One region of the Bradyrhizobium sp. SOJA106 genome, then DNA from elsewhere that is predicted to be linked to it. Evidence: predicted binding sites of a transcription regulator. Region 1 holds the regulator's gene; each other region holds the start of a gene.
The links. Region 1 encodes LexA, which represses DNA repair genes until DNA is damaged. Its sites were predicted from a motif close to TGTTCNNNNTGTGTTCNG; they were not measured.
Positions count from the first base shown of each region.

Region 2: a site for LexA is predicted at 2,627-2,644, ahead of AC5V87_RS37255 (ATP-dependent Clp protease adaptor ClpS). Genes of this name have one in related genera too.
Region 3: a site for LexA is predicted at 2,750-2,767, ahead of AC5V87_RS11125 (DUF3072 domain-containing protein). Genes of this name have one in related genera too.
Region 4: a site for LexA is predicted at 1,718-1,735, ahead of AC5V87_RS37535 (DNA recombination protein RmuC). Genes of this name have one in related genera too.

Region 1 is NZ_CM182549.1:4,816,363-4,820,846, forward strand. It holds gene AC5V87_RS22275 (hypothetical protein) at 58-252, shown strand; gene AC5V87_RS22280 (molybdopterin molybdotransferase MoeA) at 484-1,695, shown strand; gene lexA (transcriptional repressor LexA) at 1,872-2,573, shown strand; gene AC5V87_RS22290 (hypothetical protein) at 2,774-2,986, shown strand; gene AC5V87_RS22295 (hypothetical protein) at 3,183-3,617, shown strand; gene AC5V87_RS22300 (GAF domain-containing protein) at 3,865-4,484, shown strand, end outside.
Region 2 is NZ_CM182549.1:7,881,638-7,886,121, reverse strand. It holds gene AC5V87_RS37265 (GntP family permease) at 1-331, shown strand, start outside; gene AC5V87_RS37260 (hypothetical protein) at 322-861, shown strand; gene AC5V87_RS37255 (ATP-dependent Clp protease adaptor ClpS) at 872-2,593, opposite strand; gene AC5V87_RS37250 (MDR family MFS transporter) at 2,705-4,327, opposite strand; gene AC5V87_RS37245 (HlyD family secretion protein) at 4,269-4,484, opposite strand, start outside.
Region 3 is NZ_CM182549.1:2,508,343-2,512,826, reverse strand. It holds gene AC5V87_RS11165 (HWE histidine kinase domain-containing protein) at 1-294, shown strand, start outside; gene AC5V87_RS11160 (hypothetical protein) at 291-641, opposite strand; gene AC5V87_RS11155 (hypothetical protein) at 640-897, shown strand; gene AC5V87_RS11150 (hypothetical protein) at 992-1,225, shown strand; gene AC5V87_RS11145 (type 1 glutamine amidotransferase domain-containing protein) at 1,307-1,867, opposite strand; gene AC5V87_RS11140 (hypothetical protein) at 2,004-2,204, opposite strand; gene AC5V87_RS11135 (hypothetical protein) at 2,265-2,447, opposite strand; gene AC5V87_RS11130 (hypothetical protein) at 2,467-2,688, opposite strand; gene AC5V87_RS11125 (DUF3072 domain-containing protein) at 2,804-2,998, shown strand; gene AC5V87_RS11120 (DUF6496 domain-containing protein) at 3,084-3,368, shown strand; gene AC5V87_RS11115 (hypothetical protein) at 3,526-3,888, opposite strand; gene AC5V87_RS11110 (Do family serine endopeptidase) at 4,164-4,484, opposite strand, start outside.
Region 4 is NZ_CM182549.1:7,941,934-7,946,417, reverse strand. It holds partial or broken gene AC5V87_RS37540 (GIY-YIG nuclease family protein) at 50-351, opposite strand; gene AC5V87_RS37535 (DNA recombination protein RmuC) at 487-1,686, opposite strand; gene def (peptide deformylase) at 1,858-2,385, shown strand; gene fmt (methionyl-tRNA formyltransferase) at 2,509-3,444, shown strand; gene truA (tRNA pseudouridine(38-40) synthase TruA) at 3,563-4,300, shown strand; gene dapE (succinyl-diaminopimelate desuccinylase) at 4,458-4,484, opposite strand, start outside.

The DNA.
Region 1 (4,484 bases):
GAATGTTCGCGGGCGGACTCATGACTCCGTTGGGAATTCTACATCGGACTCATCCTCGTGTTGGGCAAAACCTACCTCACCAAGCAGGCCTCGCTGCTGATGAAATACGCCAGAACCACCTCGGATTCTGAGCTCTCCGCCAAATTGATCAGCAAGGCCGCCGACCTGAAATCGCAAGCCGATCCGCTGCCCGACAAGGATCAGAGTCCCAAAGCGCCGGACGTCAGTCCGGACGAGCAGCCGGGGAGTTGACCGATGCTGGCCGTGGCGCTCGTCCTTCTCATCCTCGCCATGGCCATCCTCATACCGGTCTGTCTCGCCTTCCGGATCATGCCGCGGCGGATTTGACGTCAGTCTTTCACTGCAGTGCGGATCACACAGGATGAATCATCCTGCGTGACCGCCTTTTTGCCTCTGCGCCTGCACTCGGCTAGAACTCTCGCCGCCGATTTGCCCGAAGGGGCGTAGCTGGAGTTTTCACCCGTGGCCCTGATGCCGGTTTCTGACGCGCTTGCCGCGGTGCTTGCCGGCGCAGAGCCGCTGCCTGAAGAGATGGTCGCCCTCGACCACGCCTTCCACCGCGTGCTCGCCCGCCACGTCGCTGCGCGGCGCACGCAGCCGCCGCAGGCGATGTCGGCGATGGATGGCTATGCGGTGCGCGCGGCCGATGCCGCGACAACCGAGTCCCAGCTCACCGTGATCGGCGAAGTCGCGGCGGGCCGGCCGTTTGCGGGATCGGTCGGTAGCGGCGAAGCCGTGCGGATCTTCACCGGCGGCGTCGTTCCCGATGGCGCCGATGCGGTCGTGATCCAGGAGGACACGGTCGTGGACGGCGGGCGCATCACCATCAAGGAAGCGGCAGTGACGGGACGGCACATCCGCCCGGCCGGCGTCGATTTCCGCGAGGGCGACGTGCTGCTGCGCGAGGGCATCCGGCTGACCGAGCGCGACCTTGCACTCGCCGCCGGCATGAATCACCCGCTTCTGCCCGTCCGCCGCCGCCCGAAAGTCGCGATCCTCGCCACCGGCGACGAGCTTGTGATGCCGGGCGCCACGCCTGGCCCCGGCCAGATCGTCTATTCCAATGGCTACGCCCTTCACGCGCTCGCGCGCAGCGAGGGGGCCGATACCGTCGATCTCGGTGTTGCCGCCGATACCCTGGACGCCACCACGGCGGGCATCCGCCGCGCCCGCGAGAGCGGCGCCGACATCCTGATCACCACCGGCGGCGCCTCGGTCGGCGACCACGATCTGGTCCAGCAGGCACTGACGGCCGAGGGGATCGCGATCACATTCTGGAAGATCGCGATGCGGCCCGGCAAGCCGATGATGCATGGACGCCTGGCGGCAATGCGCGTGATCGGGCTGCCCGGCAATCCCGTGTCATCCTATGTGTGTGCCTTCCTGTTCATGGTGCCGCTGATTCGCGCGCTGTCGGGCCGTTCCGTGATTCACCATCGCCGCGAACGGGCGGTGCTCGGCCGCGACGTCGGCGCCAACGACCAGCGTGAGGATTATCTGCGCGCACGGCTGGAGACGCGCGACGACGGCACGCTGATCGCCGTTCCCGTCAATCACCAGGATTCCTCACTGCTTGCGAATCTCGCTGCGGCACAGGCACTTCTGGTGCGCGCGCCGTTCGCGCCGAAGGCCGAAGCGGGCACGCCTTGCGAGGTGCTGCGCCTGCCGGTCTGAACGCGCCGGCTACACGCGTGGCGCGAACTTTGTCGCGTTCACGGTAAATTAAGCAGTTGCGGAACATGTATCGAACATATAGTGTCCGTTCATGATTTGTTTCGAGCATGTAGCGGCTTATCGCTGAATTCAGCGTCTCGGAATCGAACGACATCAACCGGGGGATTTTGGTCGAGATGTTAACGCGCAAACAATACGAGCTCCTGCGGTTCATCAGCGAGCGATTGAAGGAAAGCGGCGTGCCGCCCTCCTTCGACGAGATGAAGGACGCGCTCGATCTGCGCTCGAAGTCGGGCATCCATCGCCTGATCACCGCACTCGAGGAGCGCGGCTTCATCCGCCGCCTGCCCAATCGCGCCCGCGCCATCGAAGTCATCAAGCTGCCCGAGCTGCAGGCCGCGGCCGGCAACCGCCGCGGCTTCACGCCGAGCGTCATCGAAGGCAATCTCGGCAAGGTGAGGACGACGTCCAGCCCGCCCGCCGACGAGGGCGAGCGCCCCGTCGCCGTGCCGGTGATGGGCCGCATTGCGGCCGGCACGCCGATCGAGGCGTTGCAGACTCGCAGCCATACGATCAGCGTCCCGCCCGACATGCTCGGCTCGGGCGAGCATTACGCGCTCGAGGTGCGCGGCGATTCCATGGTGGAAGCCGGCATCCTCGACGGCGACATGGCGCTGATCCAGCGCAACGAGACCGCCGACACCGGCGACATCGTGGTGGCGCTGATCGACGACGAGGAAGCGACCTTGAAGCGCTTCCGCCGTCGTGGCGCCTCGATCGCGCTCGAGCCCGCCAATGCGGCCTATGAGGTGCGCATCCTGCCGCCGAACCGGGTCAAGATTCAGGGCAAGCTGATCGGGCTTTATCGGAAGTACTGATACCGCAAGTCCTGAGCGCGCTGTCCGCGCGCTCCGGTCGGCATCGCCATCAGAGATCGGAGCGGATGATTGTCCGCTCCCGCTGGATAGTCTTTCTGGTTTCGCTCAGATTATCCGGCCCCTGCTCCGACGCTACATCCTCGGCACGCCGCACCAAGCAGACCGCTTCGGGATGGCTTTTGAAGGTTCGAGGAGACGTCATGCGCAAGATCATCCTGAGCACGGTGGCCGCAGCGCTGATTGCGGGATCAACGTCGCAAGCCGTTGCTGCACCATCGCATCGCCATGTCCGCAAGGACACCGCCAAGGAAACGGTAGCGAGCGAGCAAGTCCGAAACGCGCGCAATGCGCTCACGCAGCCATCACAATCGGTCTGGCCATATTCCGGCTGGTCGGCGCCCGCCGGCCGCTGACACGCGCCCACCGAATGCGCGAAAGCAGGGTTTGTTCCTAGCGCCTTCGGGAAAGATAATGTGATCGCATGCTGCGGTGGCGAGCCGCAGATTTGCCTATAACCGCGCAGACGCTATGATGCTTCCACTCTGATAGAGGCCTGCGCCTCGTAAGACAGAGGCGCGGGTTGCTATCTCCGCATGAGGAGCACCCACGATGTGTGACTACAGCCTGCATGCCGTCGCATCGCGCCCTGCCGAAGTCGGCGAGACGATCGTGACGACAACTTTCCGCGGCACCTCGACGCGCGGCTTTGCCTCCGCGGCCGATCCAACAGTCGCGGTCTGCCTGCTGCCGGGAACGGAGCTCGCCTTCGCCGACAACGTCCGCTACGACAATCGCTGGATCTGGACGCGCACCGTCAACTCGCGCGTCGGCAAGTTCGGCAAGATCGATCCGCACATTCCCGATCGCCATCATGATGCGATCGAGTTCCCCGACGGCAAATACGTGCTGGTGACGCAACTCGTCGAAGGCCAGCAAGCAACTGTGCTGCAACTGCCCGTGACGCAGCCGCTTGGCGAGCGCGAGCACAAGCCGCAGGTCAGTGCCGAGAACCGGCCGGCAACTCCGCGTCTGCCGATCGGCTGACGCAGATATCCCGGGCCGACAGCCCGGGCCAGGAAGAGAGATCGCCATCGCCGGCCGTGGCCGGCGACGTGGTGTGGCTTGCGTCTCTCGACATCCGGGCGGACGAGGTCAGCCCACCGCCTTCCCGCCGCACGAAGTTTGCGCTGTCCTGCCTGAATTTTGACCGTCCGCTCCGCAAGTAAATGCCCGATGCTGTCTCGGCTGGTGTCTTGGCTGGCGTCTTGGCACGAGGCGGCGGGCACGTTCGATGAAGACCTTCATTCGCGTCGTTGAGCTCTGGGTACCGGACCGGACGCGCATGCGGCTGGAATTCGGCGGCGGCCTCTACGACGAGGGGCTGTCCGCGTTCAAGGCTGTGAGCGAGGATCTGAATTTCGGATATGACGAGGGACTTCCCGGCAAGGCCTGGGCGAGCGGCCACCCGGTGATTCTCACCAAATTCGCCAACTCCGATTTCAAGCGAACTGATGAGGCGCTGGCGGCGGGACTCACCTGTGGGGTCGCGGTGCCGGTATTTTCAGGCGAATTCCTGCAAGCCGTGATGGTGCTGTTCTGCGGCGACGACGAGGCGCATGTCGGCGCGATCGAGCTCTGGCACAATGATCCTGACGTCTCACACGAGATGGGACTCGTCGATGGCTACTATGGCACTGCCGACATGTTCGAGTTCAACTCCCGCCACACCAGGTTTCCGCGCGGCTTCGGCCTGCCCGGACGCACCTGGAAAGCGGGCCTGCCGCTGATCATCAAGGAACTGCACAACGCCAAGAGCTTTCTGCGCTGGGAGGATGCAGCCGAGATCGGCATCAATCTCGGCGTCGGCATCCCCTACCGAACCGGCACCGACCAGACCTGGGTGCTGACCTT
Region 2 (4,484 bases), 3.1 Mb from region 1:
GTGGCTGCATCGCGCAGAGGCCAAGGCGCGGCGCACCGGCGAGAGCTATGGTGACGATGTCGAGGATGTGACCGAGCGCGCCGCTGCTGACGAGCTCGTGCGCGAGCGAGCGACGACGGCGCGGGAGTTCGATCCGGCGGAGCTGCAACATGGCCATCGCAGTGACAAGGCCCCACCGGTCCTGAATGCGGTCCTGCCGTTGATCGTCGTAGTAGTCGTCAATCTGGTGATGTCGCTCGTCGGCTCGATGTCAGCTACCTCGCCGAGCAGCGCTTCGGCGGGACGTCGCTTGCCGCGGTTGCGGGCGTATGGTCGGTCACGGTGGCGCTGACTGCGGCCATCGTCACAACCATCGTGCTGAACTGGTCGCGCCTGCCGGCGTTGCGGCAGACCATGGACGCTGGCGCCAACGCGTCGGTGCTACCCGCATTCAGCGTCGCGAGCCTGGTCGGATTCGGCGCGGTCGTCGCCGCGCTGCCGGCGTTCACGACCGTGCGCGACTGGGTGCTGGCGATCGAAGGCGGCCCGCTGGTCTCGCTGGCGGTTGCGACCAACATCCTGGCTGCGCTGACCGGCTCCGCGTCGGGCGGCCTGACCATTGCTCTCGATGCACTCGGGGAGACTTATGTCGATCTCGCTGCACGAACCGGCATCGACCTTGCGCTGATGCATCGCGTCGCGGTGATCGGTTCGGGCACGCTCGATATCCTGCCGCACAATGGTGCGGTGGTGAGCCTGCTCGCGATCTGCGGCCTGACGCATCGCGACAGCTATTTCGACATCGTGATGGTGGGAATCGTGACGTCGCTGCTGGCATTGGTCGTCGTGATCGCCTTGGGCAGCGCGTTTGGATCGTTCTGAGACAGGCAGTTTATCCCGCCGCCATCGCCTGTGCACCTCCCAGCAACCGGGCATTGAGCCGACCGCCGGAGAACAGCATGTCGTCGAGCGCCTCGTCGATATCGGCGGAGATGACGGATTTGCCCCCATCGCGCGCGAGGCTCGCCTGCGCAAGCCGCCGCATCAATTCCTTAATGAATGCGCAACTCGTCCCTTCGCTGCGTCGGGCCGCCTCAGTGACGACTGCATCGGCGAGCGGCAGTCCCTTGCCGTAGAGCCGGACCAGCTTGGTGCGGCCGGTCTCGTCGGGAAGCGGCACTTCGATCGCCTGGTCGATACGTCCCGGGCGGCCTGCGAGAGCGCCTTCGAGTTGCTGAGGCCGATTGGTCGTCAGCACGAACAGGATGTCAGCGTCCTGCTTCAAGCCATCCATCTCATTGAGTAGTCGATTGAGCAGCGGTTCTTCGCAACCGCTCATGTTCTCACGCGCCCGCGCAATCAGATCGACGTCTTCGATCACAACCATGGCCGGTTGCAGGAGGCGAGCGAGATTCATGTAGGCGCCGAGCAGGCCGATTTGCTCCGCCGTGATGATCAGCGTCGTATGTCCGGGCAGGTGGGTCGCGAGATAACGGATGGTGTGAGTCTTGCCCGTGCCGGGTGGGCCGTAGAGCAAGATACCCTTCCGGGTCGATTGGCCGAGGCGGCGCAGAACATCCCGCGTACCCACGAAGTTCAGGACGTTGCGATCAAGTAGCCGTAACGTCTGTTCGGGCAGGATCACTTCATCGCGACTGACGGAAGGAAGCCGGTGCACCGTGATGCCGCGCGAGCGGCCGCGGTAGTCGGAATCGGCATCGAGAGAGAGGATCTTGCCGCGATAGGTGCGCGCAGCCTGCACTGCGTCCTCCAATGCGGCAAAGCACTGTTGGACAAGTTCCGCTCCCGCGGCCCCGGCCGGCACCATGATTTCGATTCGCACGCCAGTCTCACGGCCGTATTCCCGATGAATAGCCAGAAGTATCGCGTAGCGAAGGCCCGACGCAGTGCAAAGCCAGAGACCGTTGTCGAGGCACTTGGCCGGTGTCGGTTCGCCGATATCAACGTCGTTGTACTGAAGTGGTGCGATGGTTACTGCAAAATTATCGTCCTGCATCAGTCGCGACATCGATAGTGTTTCGTAGCGACGATCCTCGGCGAGGCCGAATAACCGTATCGGCGCGGCGAATAGTCGATCGATGGCGGATTGGACATCTGCGCGCATGTGGCCGGGAAACTGGCGGACCGTGGTTACGAGCTGGCTGCGCGGGACGTCGGCAAAATACGAATTCAGGACACTGAACGCGTAGTTAAGCTCTTCTTCGGGGAGTTCCTGGGATGCGGTTGCTGCCGCGCGCACGCAATCGGCGCACAACCATACTGTACGGTCCGTCAACTGCACTTCCGATTGCGCTGTAGGTTGACCGCAAAGGCCGCAGCAAGGCTTCGCCGTTTCCCGCATGATCACGAGAGAATGGCCGGCGATACTGATGCGCCGTCTGGCAGATTCCAGTAGGGCGTCCGCTACGGACGGTGGGTAAGGACCACAGACAGCGGTCGCGTGCTTCTCGATGCTGGCCATGACGGAAGCTGCCTCGCTGTCCGACTTGCCGAAGACACGGTTCAACAGGTCGACAATGAACTCACGCGGAACGTCTTCGTCGTCGTGCAGCACGAGTTGAACCGGCACGATCTCGACCTCGGTCTCGCTCACGAAACGCTCCTTTTTTCACAACCTGCAATTGATTAGAACATATAGGGAACACAAAAGAAGGCGACCGTCAAGCGTGGCGGCCGGGACAAATTGCAATCGATGGACGAGTTGTTAGTGCGCACCCCCGCCACCCGCCGCCTTTACCCGCCGCGTCAGCAGCACCGCGATCGCGGCGAGCACGAGCACCACGCCGATCACCGCAAAAGTGTCGGAATAGCCCATCACCAGCGCCTGGCGCCTGACCGTCTTGCCGAGCGCGATGATGGCCTGCTCGCGCGCGGCATTGGGGTCGGGCACGCCGTGCGCGATGAAGTAATTGGTCATCTGCGCGATGCGGCCGCGGACTTCCTCGCGGCCGAGCGTGACGGAATGGCCGATGATGTTGGAGTGGAACTGCTCGCGCTTGGTGACGATCGTCGCCAGCACCGCGGTGCCGATGGCGCCGCCCAGATTGCGCATCATGTTGGAGATGCCGGAGGCCGCCGGCGCGTCCTGCGGCGCGACGCTGCCGAGGCTGAGCGCAGACAGCGGCGCGAGCGTCAGTGCCTGACCCACGGCGCGCACGACGTTGGGGACGAAGAACTGGTCGCCTGAGTAATCGAGCGACATCATGATGTTCATGAAGGAGCTCGCGGCGAACAGCAGCAGGCCGATGGTCGCGATATAGCGGGCATCGAACCGCTGCATCAGCTTCGGCACCAGCGGAATCAGCAAGAGCTGCGGCAGGCCGGTCCAGGCCAGCACGTTGCCGATCTGCTCGGCATTGTAGCCCTGCACCTGGCCGAGATAGGCCGGCAGCAGATAGACCGAGCCGAACAGCGCAAAACCGAGGAACACTGCGGCGATGGTGCCGACGCCGAAATTCCACTGCGTCAGGAGGCGCAGGCGCAGCAGGGGCTTCTCGACCACCAGCTCGTTGTAGACGAACAGCGACAAACTGACCGCGGAGATGATTGCGAGCCGCACGATGAACGGCGAGCCGAACCAATCGTCCTTGTTGCCTTCCTCCAGCACGGCCTGGAGCGAGGCGAGGCCCACCGCCATGGTGGCGATGCCGAACCAGTCGCCTTCACGCAGCAGGCCAAGGTTCAGCGGCTGGCGTTCCAGCGTGAAGAAATGCGTCGTCACCATGACCGCGGTGGGCAGCACGTTGACGAAGAAGATGGTCTGCCAGCCGTAATTCTCGGTGAGGTAGCCGCCGATGGTCGGGCCGATGGCCGGGGCAAAGGTCACGGCGAGCGAGAACATGGCAAGGCCGATCGGCTGCTGGCCCTTCGGCAGCCTGGTGAAGACCAGCGTGAAGGCCATCGGGATCAGCACGCCACCGAAGAAGCCTTGCAAGCCGCGCATCGCAATCATTGAGGGCAGATCGTGGGTGAAGGCACAGGCGACCGAGAATGCGGCGAACAACGACGCGAAGGCCAGCATGATGTTGCGAAACGAGAACACCCGCGACAGGTAGTCGGTCAGCGGAATCACGATGATCTCGCCGATCAGATAGGACGTCGAGATCCAGGAGCCGTTGTCGGCGCCGGTGCCGATGCCGCCCTCGATGTTGAGCAGCGAGGCGTTGGTGATCTGGATGTTCAGGATCGCCATAAAGGCGCCGATCATCGCCGCGAATACGGCGATCCAGACCGTGACGCTGGCGCGATTGGGATCGGCGGCGACGCGGTCAGGCGTCGCGGCCGGAATTGCTTGTGCGGGCGTCGAGATTGAGAGGCTGTTTGACATGGCACGACCCTCGGGAAACGAGCTTTGCTTTCGGTTTTACTTGAGGCGTCGTGGCCGCTTGCGCGGTCGGCGCTGAACGGGTTGCGATCGTCGGGATCACGGACATGCCGGGCCGCAGCGCGATCGCAGGCGCGGTCTCGGCGTCCAGCGCGATCTT
Region 3 (4,484 bases), 2.3 Mb from region 1:
ACACGGTCGGGGCGGCTCGTGATCGGCTGGCAGGTCGATGACGATCTTCTCAAGCTCACCTGGGAGGAATCCGGCGGGCCGCTGGTCAGGACGCCGAAATCGCGCGGCTTCGGCACGCGGAGCCTGCTTGCCAGCGTCGAGTCCCAGCTCGGCGGACAAGCGCAATTCGACTGGCGGACCGAGGGCCTGTTGTGCCGCCTGGACGTGCCGCTGAAACGCAAGTCTGCAGCGACGACGGCACCTGGCAAGTTCGAGGCGGCCGGCTCCGTCGAATTGCAGCGCGCATCGGGTTAACCGGACGCCGCGCTCGTCCTGCGCTGCGCCGTCCGCGGTTCGCGAGCGATGCGCCCCTCAAGCCAGGCTTCCGTTCGGGCGAGATCGCGCAGCGCCTTCGCATAGCGTTCGGCGCCATGCGGCAGCTTGCGTGCCTTACGGATGATGTCTGCGGCCGCGTTGCGATAGGCCAGCGAGCGGTAGAGAAAAACGACCTTACCCATATCGAATGTTCCCGTGTTGCTGGCCCCCATCCTCGCAAGCCCGGCATGAACGTCCGATGAAGCGCGCCTATGAAAATCCCTGATCCGGACGGAACCGGAGAACATCACGTGCGTTTGCCTGCTGGATTCGGGACGCAGTTCCATGCGCACGAAAAAGTCGTCGGATCTGATCTCTCCCACTGGCATCATCAAGCTGATGACGCATGCGATGATGGGTGCAGCCCTCGGCCTCGCCTTCAGCCTCGCACTCATTTTGATGAATCCAGCCGTCGCCCACCTCTTGAATGACGGCGGAGGTCAGGCCGTTCTCGTCTTCACTCTCACACTCGTGACGACCTTCGCGATCGGTGCGACGCTCACCGGCGTCGTGTTCATCCTCGCGGAGGACAAGCAACCTTGAACCTTGCGTGAAGCGACGGAGATCTTTGTTGGGAACTCCTGCGACGGATGGCGGTTGGCAGAGTGCGTCATTTTAACCCAGGGAGTTCCCGCGCATGAAGACAACCAAGCTCGTTCTCGCCGTGATGCTGGCAACCGGCCTTGCAGCCGCCCCGTTCGCCGCGCAGGCCAAGTCGCATAAGGCCAAGCATGGATCCTCGATGTCATCGTCGCAGACCACCGGCGCCAACACCAAGCCCTCCAGGGGCCCCGACGCTTCCGGCCAGGGCGGTTCTGGCCCGGGCTCCGATCAGGGCGGCACGATGACGAAGGGTGGCATGAGCAAGTAAGCTCACGTAGCTTCGGCCGCATCTCAAACAGAGCCCCGCGGCAACGCGGGGCTTTTCGTCGAAACGGTGCAGCAGCAAAGGTCACGCAGCGCTACGCTGGATGTGACGGCCTTCCTTCACCTCTTCGATGATCTTGGCGCTGAAGGCGTCGAGGTCGCCGGGGTTGCGCGAGGTGATGACGCCCTGGTCGACGACGACTTGTGAGTCTTCCCATGTCGCGCCGGCGTTGATGACGTCGGTCTTGATCGACTTGTATGACGTCATCTTGCGACCCTTGGCGATGCCGGTCTCGATCAGGAGCCAGGGCGCATGGCAGACGGCGGCGACGATCTTCTTGGCATTGAAGATCTCCTTGATGAAGGACAGCGCCTTCGGCTCGACGCGCAAGAGGTCCGGATTGATCTGGCCACCAGGCAGCACGATCGCGTCGTAATCGTTGCTGGAAACCTGGTCGAGCGTCTTGTCGACCTTTACTGGACGTCCCCAATCCTTCTTGTCCCAGCCCTTGATCTCGCCCGCCGCGAGCGAGATGACGTGAACCGTCGCGCCGGCCTGCTTCAGGCGATCGCGCGGCACTTCCAGTTCCGACTGCTCGAAACCGTGTGTAGCGAGGATGGCAACCGTCTTGCCCTTGATATCCATGGAACGCTCCATCGCTATGAGAGGAGCTCGGTCAATCGGTCGAGCCGGCGTCCGTTCCGGCCAATTTGCGGCATCTCACGGGGATGTGCGGCTTGCCGCAGCGGCATGATGGCGGTCCGATCATCGCCGCACCGGGCTAGCGCCACATCGTCGGTGCGCGGACCAGAGCATCTCGCGCCGCCTGTTTCAGATCCTCGATCGAGCGGCGATCTGTTTGCGCGGCCTCACGCAATCGCGTGGCGACACGCTCGCGCGTCGCCAGTTCGGAGAGACGAAGCCCGGCGCAGGCGTCGTCCAGCACGGCCTGTATCAAGGCGGCGATTTCGGCATCGAGCATCGGCGAGCTCCAGCGTGTCGCGTAGCGCGCTCGCTTTAGCTGCGTCGGATGTCAGGGATGTTAAACGCGCCCCACGGCGTTGGCTTTCACGAGCTGCTCGAGTTGCGCGCGCTTGCGGGCAATCAGGAGCTGGGCTGCAGCGTCATCGAGACCCTCGCGCTGCAATTGCCGGATCGCGGAGCCGAGTTCGAGGATTTCGGCGCGCAGTGTTAGAATCCGGTACGTGTCCGGGTCTTCGTCCACCGCTCGCCTCCCGAAACGCTCAGCGGCGCGCGATTGCGCGCACCGGACTGGCGGCTGTCTTCACCGGGCGAAGGCGCACGCGGTCGCGGACGTCAGGCAGGACGTCGCCACCGCCGGCGGCCCTCCATTCGCCGATCAGCAGATTGATCTTCCCGCGCAGATCCATCTGCGCCAGGACCTTTTCCGTGCAGTCGCGATCGCGATTGACGAGGTCGCGCACGGACGCCTCGATGTCGGCCATCTCCAGCCTCAAGGCGCTGATTTTACGTCGAATTTCATTAATTCTGTTGTCCATGGCTTGTTAGAACAAAATAAGAACATATAGTCAAGCCGCAATTTCAGGACGGAGCAGCGACATGCAGGTTCAAGGTAAATACGACGCCAAGGCTTTTCTTATGGAGCAGATGACCCGCGCGCAGGGGCTGAGGCTGAAGCGGCTCAGCGAGGAGGCCTACCAGCCGGCACAATACGATCGGGATCTGTCGTTCGCGGAAGCTGCGCGCCGCATCCGCGCGCTGGAGGCGGAGATCGAGCTGGCGAATTCGTTCTAACGCTGCATCCCAGGCGGAACGTTCCGCACGCTTCTGGAACCATGCTTGTGTCCGAAGGTTTTCTCCCAGCCAAGGGAGGACATTCATGGCACGCAAGGCAAAGAAACGCCGCTACTCGCGCAGCTCCGGCAGCGATGTCGAAAGCGAAATGCGGCGTTACAAGAAGGGCACCGCGAAGAGCGGACGTGGCGGTCGTGGCGGACGCGTGAAGAGCCGCAAGCAGGCGATCGCGATCGGACTGTCGAAGGCGCGCAAGAAAGGCAAGAAGGTCCCGAAGAAGGCATCGAAGCGCAAGACGTCCAAGAAAAAGACGTCCAAAAAGTCGTCCAAGAAATCGTCCAAGAAATCCTCGAAGCGCAGATCCTCCTAAAGGGCGATCAGATTGGGATGAATCGTCGTGGCGCCTTAGCTTGTTGCTTGGGCCTGATCTCCGCGCAAACGAGTTCCGCGTTTGTCGCGAAGGAAAACCGCTTCACGCCTTTCCGGATCATGCTTTAGTTAGCAGTTAGCGCTCGCGCCGATCCGTGTCAGATCATGCTGCCCGGCATGAAGCAGCGGATCGAAATCCCGAACGCGGTCTTCACCGGCCACACCATGGTGCGGCCCGCCCGGTTCGGCTCGGTGATGACGGCTTCGTCGGGCACCTCGACCCATTGCCCGTCGAGACGCACGCGATAATGCCCGTTGTGCGATTCCCAGTCGGGATCGGCAACGGCAAAACCATCCGCATCCGAACAGCACGGACCAAGATGGCTGCGCAGGCTATCGAACCACGGCTTGAGGGGCGAGTCGGCGTAACGGCCGTCATCGCGTCCAACGGCGTTTGCGCTCCACACCACCAATGGCGCCACAAGCAACGCACGCTTTAGCGAAAGCTTCAATCGATCCATGTTCGGCACCGATCAAATGCGAGCCACCGGCCGGTTCCACGGGAGCGGCGGGCAGCTCGAATTCCACGCTTGCAACCGTCTCGGCGGCTCCGTTGCCGCCAGGTAGATATACGACTCGGAACAGTGATCAGCGAACACGGCTTTTTCGGACGAACCGGGTCATCGTCCCTGCCGTTAACGAGAATGTTATCGGATATCCCGCGGTACTTCTGAAGGCGAACAGAAAAGGCGGCCACAAGGGCCGCCTTTTGCATTCGCACCGGTCGAAATTCGGGTCAGGCGAGCGGCACGGCGACGAACCGGGTCGCCTCCGCGCTCTTGACCTGCAACAGCACGCTGCGCTTGCCGGACGACTTCGCCTGCGCCAGCTCGGAGCGGACGTCGCCGACATTGGCGACGGCCTTGCCGCCGACATTGAGGATGACGTCGCCGGTCTGAATGCCGCGCTGCGCCGCAGGCCCTTGCGGATCGACCTCGGTGACGACGACCCCCTTCTGGCCGGCGCCCTGCACCTCACCGGCCGGAGCCAGGCTCAGCCCAAGGCGCGGCGTGCCGGCGTCCGGCTGCATCCTGCCCTCGCCGGTCTTGGCTTGGGC
Region 4 (4,484 bases), 3.1 Mb from region 1:
CACCCGCTGCGGCGTACTGGATGCCCCGCCTTCGCGGGGCATGACAGCGTCATGGCGGCCCGGCTATCTCGTGATAGAGATCATCCCAATTCGGATTGTGCTGCTCGATAATCGGACCTTCCAGGCCCTGTTCCACTTCTTCAGCCGCTTCTCCCGCTTGATCGCGTTTTCGGGATCGTCGAACTGCTCGAAGTAGACAAGCCGGGCGACGTCGTACTTTTCAGTGAAGCTCTCAATGAGTTTGGACTTGTGCTGCGCTACGCGGCGGATGAGGTCATTGGTCACGCCGATGTACAGCGTACCGCCAATCCCGCTGGCGAGGAAGTAGACGTAGTAGTGGCGTGTGCCCATCTGCCGCCTCCCACTGCGCTGTCATCGTCCGCGAAGGCGGACGATCCAGTAATCACCAGCGTCTCGGTTCAACCACAATCGCTGCGACGTATTGGATGCCTCCGCCTTCGCGGGGCGTGACAATGTACTACAATTCTACTCCCCCGCCTGGAGCTTCCGCGGAAACAGCTCGCCCGCGCCCGTCGCCACCAGCCGCGGGCTTTCCGGCGCGTCGGTCTTGCTGAAATCGAGCTCTTCGATTCGCCCCGCCCGCTTCTCGATCTTGTCGGCGGAGATCAGGATCTGGCGGACGTCCTCGTTGGCGTCGGCGAAATGCTTCTGCAGCTTCAGCACGCGCTCGCGCAGGCGGCCGAGATCGTCGCCGAGCTTGATCACCTCGGTTTGGATCAGGTCGGCGGCATCGCGCATGCGTGCGTCCTTCATGATCTGCTGCATCACCTGGATCGCGAGCATCAGGAGCGAGGGCGACACCAGCACCACGCGGGCGCGATAGGCCTTCTGGATCACGTCGTCGAAACCGTCATGGATCTCGGCGTAGACCGATTCCGACGGCACGAACATCAGCGCCATCTCCTGGGTCTCGCCGGCGACGAGATATTTCTCCGCGATGTCGCTGACATGCTTCATCACGTCGCCGCGCAGCCGCTGCGTGGCGAGGCGCTTCTCCTCGTCGGTGCGGGCATCGTGCAGCGCCGTCATCGCCTCCAGCGGGAATTTGGCGTCGATGCAGAGCGGGCGCTGGTCGGGCAGGAACACGACGCAGTCCGGGCGCTTGCCGGTCGAAAGCGTGAACTGGAACTCGTAAGACCCTTTCGGCAGACCGTCCTGGACGATCGCCTCCATGCGCGCCTGGCCGAAGGCGCCGCGCGACTGCTTGTTGGCGAGCACGTCGCGCAAGGTGGTCACCTGCGTGGTGAGGTCGGTGAGGTTCTTGTGCGCGTTGTCGATGATGCCGAGCCGCTCGTGCAGCGCCCGCAGGCTCTCCATGGTGTTGCGGGTCGAGTGTTCCATGGACTGGCCGACGCGGTGGGTCACCGAATCCAGCCGCTCATTGACCGCCCGGGCCATCTCGGCCTGGCGGCCGGCCAGCGCCTGGGTCATGGCGTCGACCCGGCCGGAGGCCTCGGCCTGGGCGCGCAGCACCTGGGCCAGGCGCTCCTCGAGCTCGTCGGCCCGGATCGCCTGGGCCGTGGCGAGTTCCGCGCCGCGCCGTCCCGAGCGCGCGATCACGACCGCAATCACAACCAGCAGGATGAGGACCAGCGCGCCGAAGCCGATCAGCGCATCGATGGTGCGCACCGGCCAGTCGCCAGCCAAGAAAATGATCTCGTTCATGCCAGCCCTTCTAGCCGATTCGCATTGAGGCGCGAACGAAGAGGGAACGTATTTGGTAAAGAACTCCCTAAATTTTATGGTTAACGAAACCTGAAGTTTTATCGTGAGTGGAGCGTGAGCCGGGTTCCTGGCCGCATTGACCGCATCCGGCGCGCGGCTTAAATCGCCGACATGGCCCTACGAGAAATCATCATCCTGCCGGACAAGCAGCTGCGACTGGTCTCCAAGCCGATCGAGAAGGTCACGCCGGAGATCCGCAAGCTTGCCGACGACATGTTCGAGACCATGTACGACGCTCCCGGGATCGGGCTTGCGGCGATCCAGGTCGCGCAGCCGCTGCGGCTGATCACCATGGACCTCGCCAAGCCCAACCAGGACGGCGAGACCAAGCCGGAACCGCGCGTGTTCATCAACCCCGAGATCATCGCGTCCTCCGAGGAGCTGTCCACCTACGAAGAAGGCTGCCTGTCGATCCCCGAATATTACGAGGAGGTCGAGCGCCCCGCGAAGGTGCGCGTGCGCTTCACCGATCTCGACGGCAAGGTGCACGAGGAGGATGCCGAAGGCCTCTACGCCACCTGCATCCAGCACGAGATCGACCATCTCAACGGCGTGCTGTTCGTCGATTATCTGTCGAAGCTCAAGCGCGACCGCGTGATGAAGAAGTTCGAGAAAGCCGCCAAGCGCGCGGGCGAGTAGGGCTCTGCGTCGTTCCGGGGCGATGCGCAGCATCGAACCCGGAACCTCGAGATTCCGGGTTCGGCTCTTCGAGCCGCCCCGGAACGACCCGTCACTGGATTTGCGTCGTTCGCAGGTTTCCCCATGCCCCTCCGCCTCATCTTCATGGGCACGCCCGATTTCTCCGTGCCGACGCTGCTCGAGCTGGTCGCGCACGGCCACGAGATCGCGGCGGTCTACACCCGCGCGCCGAAGCCGGGCGGGCGGCGCGGCTTGCAACTGCAGCCGACCCCGGTCGAGGAAGCCGCGCGAAAGCTCGGCGTGCCCGTGCTGACGCCGAAGACGTTGAGGACACCGGAAGCGCTGGAAGAATTTCGCGCCTTCGACGCCGATGCAGCCGTCGTCGTCGCCTACGGCATGATCCTGCCGCAGGCGATACTCGATGCGCCGAAGCTCGGCTGCTACAATCTGCACGCCTCGCTCCTGCCGCGCTGGCGCGGCGCCGCGCCGATCAACCGCGCGATCATGGCCGGCGACGCCGAAAGCGGCGTGATGGTGATGAAGATGGATGTCGGCCTCGATACCGGCGACGTCGCGATGGCCGAAAGGCTTCCGATCACCGACACCATGACCGCGCTCGACCTGCACGATCGCCTCTCCCGTCTCGGCGCCGATCTGATGGTCCGCACCATGGCCGCGCTCGAACGCGGCGGGCTCCAGCTCAAAAAGCAGAGCGAGGACGGCGTCACCTATGCCGCCAAGATCGACAAGGCCGAGGCGCGGATCGACTGGACGAAGTCGGCGCGCGCGGTGCTCCGCCACATCCACGGCCTGTCCCCGTTCCCCGGCGCCTGGACCGAACTTGACGGCCTAGCCGACAATGCGCGCGTCAAGATCCTGCGTTGCGAGCTGGCGAAAGGCTCGGGCGCGCCGGGCGAGGTGCTCGACGACCTCCTCACCATCGCCTGCGGGGAGGGCGCGATCCGCATCATCGAGCTGCAGCGCGAAGGCAAGGCCCGCATGCAGGCCGCGGACTTCCTGCGCGGTGTGCCGCTGAGGGCGGGAGCCAAATTCACCTAAGGCTGTCATACGCCGCGAAGGCGGGGTATCCAGTACGCCGAGGCTTCTCGCCTGAGCAGAGATGTCTCGGAGTACTGGATCATCCGCCTTCGCGGATGATGACACCACCCGGATTGAGATGCCCCGCTACAAGCTCACCATCGAATATGACGGCGCGCCGTTCTTCGGCTGGCAGATCCAGGACACGCTGCCGTCGGTGCAGGGCGCGCTGGAAGCGGCCGTGAAGGCGATGACCGGCGCGGATTTGCGCGTGCACGGCGCCGGCCGAACCGATGCCGGTGTGCATGCGCGCGGCCAGGTCGCGCATGTCGATGTCGAGAAGCAGTTTCCGCCGGGCCGCTTTCGCGACGGGCTCAATGCGCATCTGCGCCCGCATCCGATCGCGGTGCTCGAGGCGGAGATCGTCCCTGATACATTCGAGGCGCGCTTCTCGGCCGTGAAGCGCCACTACCGCTATCGCGTCATCAACACCCGCGCCAATCTCGCGCTCGACGTCGGCCACGCTTGGCGGGTGCCGCGCCGGCTCGATGCCGATGCGATGCATGCGGCAGCGCAGCGCCTGCTCGGCAAGCACGATTTCACCACCTTCCGCGACACCGAGTGCCAGGCCAAGTCGCCGGAGAAGACGCTCGACCAGCTCGACGTGCTGCGCGACGGCCGCGAGATCACCATCGTGACGTCGGCACGCTCGTTCCTGCATAGCCAGGTCCGCTCGATGGTGGGATCGCTGGTCTGGGTCGGCGAGGGCCGCTGGACCGCGGACGACCTCTCCGCAGCGCTCAAAGCCCGCAATCGCGCCGCCTGCGGCATCGTCGCCCCGCCCGAGGGGCTTTATTTGATGAGGGTGGACTACTGAAGAGGTGGGAGCTCCCGCTTCACGCTCAGTGTCCTGCCCCGCGAAGGCGGGGCATCCAGTACGCCGCGGCCTCTCGACTCTATCGCTGCTGCCTTTGGAATACTGGATTGCGCGCCTTCGCGGGCGATGACAGTGGTGTGCTGGGCGACAGCCGCGCCTACCCAAAATACCGCGCCAAAATCCC